2 regions of the Bradyrhizobium sp. MI1.10 genome follow, and region 2 is predicted to be linked to the other one. Evidence: riboswitches for the same ligand, from Rfam matches in the RefSeq annotation. Region 2 holds a riboswitch; the other holds the start of a gene.
What was found. Region 2 has a riboswitch for cobalamin ahead of AC0L3K_RS07570 (DUF1636 domain-containing protein). Riboswitches for the same ligand answer to the same signal wherever they lie in the genome.
Positions count from the first base shown of each region.

Region 1: it holds a riboswitch for cobalamin, as region 2 does, so the genes downstream of both, metE (5-methyltetrahydropteroyltriglutamate--homocysteine S-methyltransferase) here and AC0L3K_RS07570 (DUF1636 domain-containing protein) in region 2, are expected to answer to the same signal.

Region 1 covers NZ_JBVVPN010000019.1:43,371-46,777, forward strand. The annotation lists gene AC0L3K_RS20680 (4Fe-4S binding protein) at 1-128, shown strand, start outside; cobalamin riboswitch at 916-1,115, shown strand; gene metE (5-methyltetrahydropteroyltriglutamate--homocysteine S-methyltransferase) at 1,215-3,407, shown strand, end outside.
Region 2 covers NZ_JBVVPN010000005.1:106,442-109,848, forward strand. The annotation lists gene cobN (cobaltochelatase subunit CobN) at 1-438, opposite strand, end outside; gene cobW (cobalamin biosynthesis protein CobW) at 438-1,487, opposite strand; gene AC0L3K_RS07570 (DUF1636 domain-containing protein) at 1,484-1,867, opposite strand; cobalamin riboswitch at 1,963-2,180, opposite strand; gene cobO (cob(I)yrinic acid a,c-diamide adenosyltransferase) at 2,221-2,856, shown strand; gene AC0L3K_RS07580 (cobyric acid synthase) at 2,867-3,407, shown strand, end outside.

The DNA.
Region 1 (3,407 bases), on a different contig from region 2:
GTCTGAAGCGCGACATTTACGTTATCGATGCCAAAAAATGTACGGAGTGCGAGGGCCATTGCGACACGCCGCAATGCGCGGTGGTCTGTCCGGTCCCTGACACCTGTGTCCCGTCCAAGACAGGATAGGCAGCCCGCGACCAAAAGGCCTCATCGCTCGATTTCGCGAACGAAGTTGTAGATGTGGGACCTTGAGGAGACCACGACCGCATGGGGCGCATCGAGGTCGATTAACATCGTTATGAGCTTAAGACGCTGAGCGACTCCGAGGAACCCCTCAAAGGGCTCTGTCGGAGGACACCGTCGAAATTGTCACGAACAAGGACAAGGCCCTCGATGCTCAGTGGCCGCGTTAAGGCCTATCGTCGCTGGCCGCGAGTCGAGGCGAGGCAGACCGGCGTCGAGCGGCCACGGACGCATCGAAGCCGGCGCAAAAGTCGCTCAGCACGTGAACACCTAGTGCACCGAGAAGATCATCTTGGCCAACCTCACGGAGGCGGACGACCTCGTGCCTGGTCGCGGGCCCGCCGAACACCAAGGAGCCGACCTGATCATCCGTGCGGTCCTGGAGCAATCCGGCTTTCGAAATTTCTAGGGAGCCTCGTGGGCTGTGACCAAACGGATGCCGGCCGAGGATGATCGCACCTTCCTGACGCGCAGGTTCGAAAAGCTGCTGACGGAAAAGGTCGCCTCCTCGCGATCACACAGATACCGAAAGCGGCCCGGGTTCGTTCCGGTGGTGGAGCTCAACCGTTACGCGAGCAAGGAGCGAATGCATTTCACAAGCGGAGCCTCCACAGATCCGGGCGTGTTCACCAGGCCGCAAGCAAGACCGTCGTACCCGCCTAGTGCGCTCGTAATCGCTTGGGCAATATCGCAGCGAGAATCGGTAGGTTGACGCATCGATCCTCGTGCGCATAATTCAAGCCGTCGCGGTCTCCGGATTTCGTTTGATCCGGAGCTAAGAGGGAAGCCGGTGCAATGCCGGCGCTGCCCCCGCAACTGTAAGCGGCGAGCCGCTGTCCAACGAAGTCACTGAAGCCATGCGGCTTCGGGAAGGCCGGACAGCAGCGACGACCCGTGAGCCAGGAGACCTGCCTCGACAACATATCGTCCACGGGCGGGGCGTCCCGGTGTGCGCCAAGCAGTTGTCGCTCACGCGATGTTCGCTGTCTGCGTCCGCCATGGCCTTTGCCCCAACATGGGGTCTAAGCTATGTCAATCCTTTCGCTTCCCGTTGCCACACTGGGGACGTCACGCATCGGCCCACGACGCGAACTCAAATTCGCGCTCGAGAGCTACTGGGCGGGAAAATCCAGCGAAGCCGAGCTCCTCGAGGCGGGGAGTGGACTTCGTGCCGCTAATTGGGCACGGCAGAAATCCCGCGGTGCGACCGTCATTCCTTCGAATGACTTCTCGCTCTACGACCATGTGCTCGATACCAGCCTAATGGTCGGCGCCATTCCCGACGTTTACGGCTGGAACGAAGGTCCTGTGTCGCTCAAAACCTACTTCACCATGGCGCGTGGCGCTCAAGACGGTGGTCACGCTCAGTATGGGCCCGGCGTAGCCGCACAGGAGATGACGAAGTGGTTCGATACGAACTACCACTACATGGTGCCGGAATTTCACCAGGATCAGATCTTTACGTATGCCTCTCGGAAGCCGATCGAGGAATATGAGGAGGCAAGAAGCCTCGGCTATCAGACGCGGCCCGTCCTAGTGGGCCCAGTCACTTTCCTGAAGCTCGGCAAAAGCGTGAATCCCGCATTCAATCCGCTGTCGCTGCTTGATCGCCTCCTCCCCGTCTATGTCGATGTTCTCCGCGAACTAGCCTCGCGCGGCGCTGAATGGGTTCAGCTCGACGAGCCATGCCTAGTGATGGACGTCGACGAAGCATCTCGGGCGGCTGTCCGCCGGGCCTATGCTCATTTCGCTAAGGCCGTGCCGGCCCTTAAAATCATGCTGGCCACATACTTCGGGGCTGTCGGCGACAATCTTGAAACAGTCTTGGCCTTGCCCGTTGCCGGGCTTCATGTCGACCTGGTTCGTGCACCTGACCAGTTGGACGCGATTGTCGCCAGAGCCCGTAGAGATCTCGTGGTCTCGCTCGGTGTCGTTGATGGTCGCAACGTGTGGCGCTCTAATCTGCCGGCGCTACTCGACCAACTTGCTCCTATAGTCAAAAAACTGGGCAGGGACCGTGTTCAGATTGCCCCCTCCTGCTCGCTGCTTCATGTTCCGACCGACATTGAGCTAGAGATCGATCTCGATCCCAATCTGAAGACGTGGTTGGCGTTCTCAGTGCAGAAGATCAAGGAACTTTCGATATTGGGCAAAGCGCTGGCTGGCTATGCTGCCGACGTGGCCGATGAACTCACGCTCTCAGAGGATGCATCCGTCACCCGCGAAACATCGCCGAAGATCCACAGTGCGAACGTCGCCGGACGAATGGCCGAGATCGACGATAGCATGCGTCGCCGTCGCAGTGCGTTCACCCAGCGCGCCAACGTCCAGCGCGTCGCCTTCGCATTGCCGATGTTTCCAACCACAACCATCGGATCCTTCCCGCAGACGGCGGACGTCCGCAATGCGCGTGCAGCTCATGCGCGGGGAGCGATGAATGACACGCAGTACGAGCAGCTTCTGAAAGCGGAGACAGCCCATACCGTGCATTGGCAGGAAGATATCGGCCTGGACGTGCTCGTACACGGTGAGTTCGAGCGCAATGACATGGTTCAATACTTTGGCGAGCAGCTGTTGGGTTTCGCATTCACCAAGCACGGCTGGGTTCAGTCTTATGGCTCGCGGTGCGTTCGTCCTCCTATCCTGTTTGGAGATGTCTCCCGCCCGAAGCCCATGACCGTTAAATGGTGGCGACATGCGCAGTCTCTGACCAAAAAACCCGTCAAGGCTATGCTGACCGGACCGGTGACGATCCTGAACTGGTCGTTTGTCCGTGACGACATCCCGCGGAGCGAGACATGCCGACAGATCGCTCTCGCGATCCGAGACGAGGTCATCGACCTTGAGGCAGCTGGAGCGACCATGATCCAGATCGACGAGGCTGCGTTGCGGGAGGGACTGCCGCTGCGAAAATCGCAGTGGAAGGACTATCTCGATTGGGCAGTGGACAGTTTCCGTGTTTGCTCCTCCGCTGTCGCTGACGGAACTCAGATCCATACGCACATGTGCTATTCCGAGTTCAACGAAATCATCGACGCGATCGCAGCAATGGATGCCGACGTCATTTCAATCGAGGCGTCGCGCTCCAAAATGGAATTGCTCGACGCTTTCAAGAGCTACAAATATCCTAATGAAATCGGGCCTGGCGTCTATGACATTCATTCACCGCGCATTCCCGCAGCAGCCGAGATCAAGCAGCTGATTGTGTTGGCGCGGCAGCGG
Region 2 (3,407 bases):
GCCACCGGTGTCGCAGAGCACCTTGAGCCGCCGCAATGTCGAGACCGGCAGGGTCGAATAGGCATCCAGCCGCGTGTCATCGCGGCCGTCGGCCGGCAGCACGGCCAGCACGATGCCGCGCTGCTTCGCCAATTGCTGCAGGGCCGCGAGCCCATATGACCAATAGGATTCCCCGCCGATCAGACGCACGAGGATGCCGCGCGCCTGCGCAAGCGTGCGCTCGATATAGGTGTCGACCGAGAGCGGATGACGCAGTTCGGCGAGATTGACGAGGCGTAGCGACGGCAGGCTGTCGCGACCACGGCGCCAACCGGCCGCGAACGCCGCTAGATCGGAATCCGAATACGAGAGCACCACGAGATCGGCCGGGTCCTGGCCGATGTCCCTTGGTATCGCGGTCTCCTCGAGACCGCGGCTCTCGCGGAAGACGACGTGCATCAGATACCAGATCCTGAAAGACCAAGTCCCGCCTTGATTGCGGCCTCGTCGATATCGCCGTGCTCGCCGATCACGACGAGCTTTGACTGCCTCGCACCCGCACCCCAGGGCTTGTCGAACTGGTGGCGCACGCGCTCGCCGACCGCTTGCAGCAAGAGGCGCATCGGCTTGCCTTCCATCGCGATGTAACCCTTGACGCGCAGCACATTCTGCTCGCGCGCCAGCCGCTGAACGGATGCAACCAGCGCGTCGATATCGGTGACCTCGGGAAGATCGATCACGACCGACGCAAAATCGTCGTGCTCATGATCCTCCTCGCCGTCGTGATGCGAGGGACGCGCGGCGAGATCGTTCTCGGCGGCAGCACCGAGGCCGAGGATGAGGCGCGCGTCGATCGCGCCGTCGGTGATCGCCAGCATCGGCACGCGGCGCGGCATCTCGGCGGTGATCGCCGCTTTGGCGGCTTCGAGCCCTGCCGCGCCCGCAAGATCCGCCTTGGTCAGCAGCACGATGTCGGCGCAGGCGATCTGGTCCTCGAACACTTCCGACAGCGGCGTCTCATGGTCGAGATTCTCGTCCGCCGCACGCTGCGCCTCGACGGCGTCAGGATCGGGCGCGAAACGGCCGGCGGCGACAGCTTCGGCGTCGGCGAGCGCGATCACGCCGTCGACCGTGATGCGCGAACGGATCTCCGGCCAGTCGAACGCCTTCAGCAACGGCTTGGGCAGCGCCAGACCCGAGGTCTCGATCAGGATATGATCGGGGCGCACCGGTCGCGACAGCAGCTTCTCCATGGTTGGAATGAAATCGTCGGCGACGGTGCAGCAGATACAGCCATTGGCGAGCTCGATGATGTTCTCTTCCGGGCAATTCGCATCGGCGCAGGATTTCAGAATCTCGCCATCGACGCCCTCGCTGCCGAACTCGTTGACGAGCACCGCGAGCTTCTTGCCGTTGGCATTGGCAAGCAGATGCTGGATCAGCGTGGTCTTGCCGGAGCCGAGAAAGCCCGTGACGACCGTGACCGGGACTTTTGCGAGCGAATTCATTCGGCGGCCTCCGGCACGACGGCCAAGGTGGGAATGGGGGGAATGCGGGCAAGCGATTGCTTGCGGAAGATCTCCGGGCGGCTGCGCCAGGGCACGAGGCCGTCGGGCGCGGCCGCATAGGCCGCGGCGCCCGCGACCACGTCGCTCGCATTCGCATCCGACAGACGGCCATAAACATAGGACCAGCGGCCGGGCGCGCTGAGCGCGACCGAGCAACCCTGGTTGCACGCAGACAGGCATTCGACGGGAACCACGCTGACGCCGTCGGGCACGCCGGCCTCGAGGATCGCACCATGGAGGCGCTTACCCGGCGTCGTCTCGCCCTCGCCAAGCGTCTGGCCGGCGCGGCAGGTGATGCAGACATGAAGTGTGACGGTCATCGCTTCTTCCAGAATAAACAGCGGGAAGCGATGAGGCCCACGAACCGTTCTTGCGAAGGCCCGTTTCCCCGTCGCGGAACACCCCGTCCGCCGGTCCAAAATCGTCCGCGCTGGCAGGTCTCCCGGCTTGCGGAGCAGGGTTTCCCCTTCGATCCCCGCCTTCCCGATCCCCAGGGGATCAGTGGCTTCGGGCATCTCTCCGGTCACGGTCGCGGGGGCGGCTGCATTTTGGAACCAAATCTTGCCGATTCGGCCCCTATCGCATTCCCTCTTCGCCTGTCGTAGGACAGGAACCAACGCCGGGCCACCATTTGCCCCCGACCGCCTCTTGTCAAGCCGAAGGACCCCGTCCGATGACGTCAGAACCGGATACCCAGACGGCCGACGAAACCGACGCCCGTCACGCCTCGAAAATGGCGAAGAAGAAGGTCGCCCGCGACAAGATCATGGCGACCAAGAGCGCCGAAAAGGGCCTCATCATCGTCCACACCGGCGCCGGCAAGGGCAAGTCGTCCTCGGCCTTCGGCATGATCGTCCGCTGCGTCGCCCATGGCTTCCCCTGCGCGGTCGTGCAGTTCATCAAGGGCGCCTGGGACACCGGCGAGCGCCGCATGCTCACCGGCCATTTCGGCGACCTCTGCCAGTTCCACGCCATGGGCGAAGGCTTTACCTGGGAGACGCAGGACCGCGCCCGCGACATCGCCGCTGCGCGTGCCGGCTGGGAGAAGGCCAAGGAGCTGATCCTCGACCAGAATCTCCGCATGGTCGTGCTCGACGAGATCAACATCGCGCTGCGCTACGATTATCTCGACATCGCCGAAGTTGTCGATTTCCTGGTGACCTCGAAGCCACCGATGACGCATGTCGTGCTCACCGGGCGCAACGCCAAGGACGAGCTGATCGAGATCGCCGATCTCGTCACCGAGATGACGCTGATCAAGCATCCCTTCCGCTCCGGCATCAAGGCGCAAGCCGGCGTCGAGTTCTAAGAAACTCGCGATGGCGCGCGCATTGATGATCCAGGGGGCCGGCTCGGACGTGGGCAAGTCGCTCATCGTCGCCGGTCTCGCGCGCGCGTTTGTTCGACGCGGCCTGCGCGTGCTCCCGTTCAAGCCGCAGAACATGTCGAACAATGCTGCCGTCACCGTCGACGGCGGCGAGATCGGCCGCGCCCAGGCGCTCCAGGCGCTCGCCGCCGGCGTCGAGCCGCACACCGACATGAACCCGGTGCTGCTCAAGCCCGAGACCGATGTCGGCGCGCAGGTGATCGTGCAGGGAAAACGCATCGCGACCGCGCGTGCGCGTGAATATGCGGCGATGAAGCCGTCATTGATGGGCGCCGTGCTGGAGAGCTTCGAGCGGCTGAAGGCGCGCGCCGATCTCGTGCTGGTGGAAGGCGCCGGCAGCCCGGCCGAGGTGAACCTGCGCAAGGCCGACATCGCCAATATGGGTTTTGCGCGCAAGGCTGGCGTGCCGGTCGTGCTGGTCGGCGATATCGACCGCGGCGGTGTCATCGCGCAACTCGTCGGCATCAAGGCGG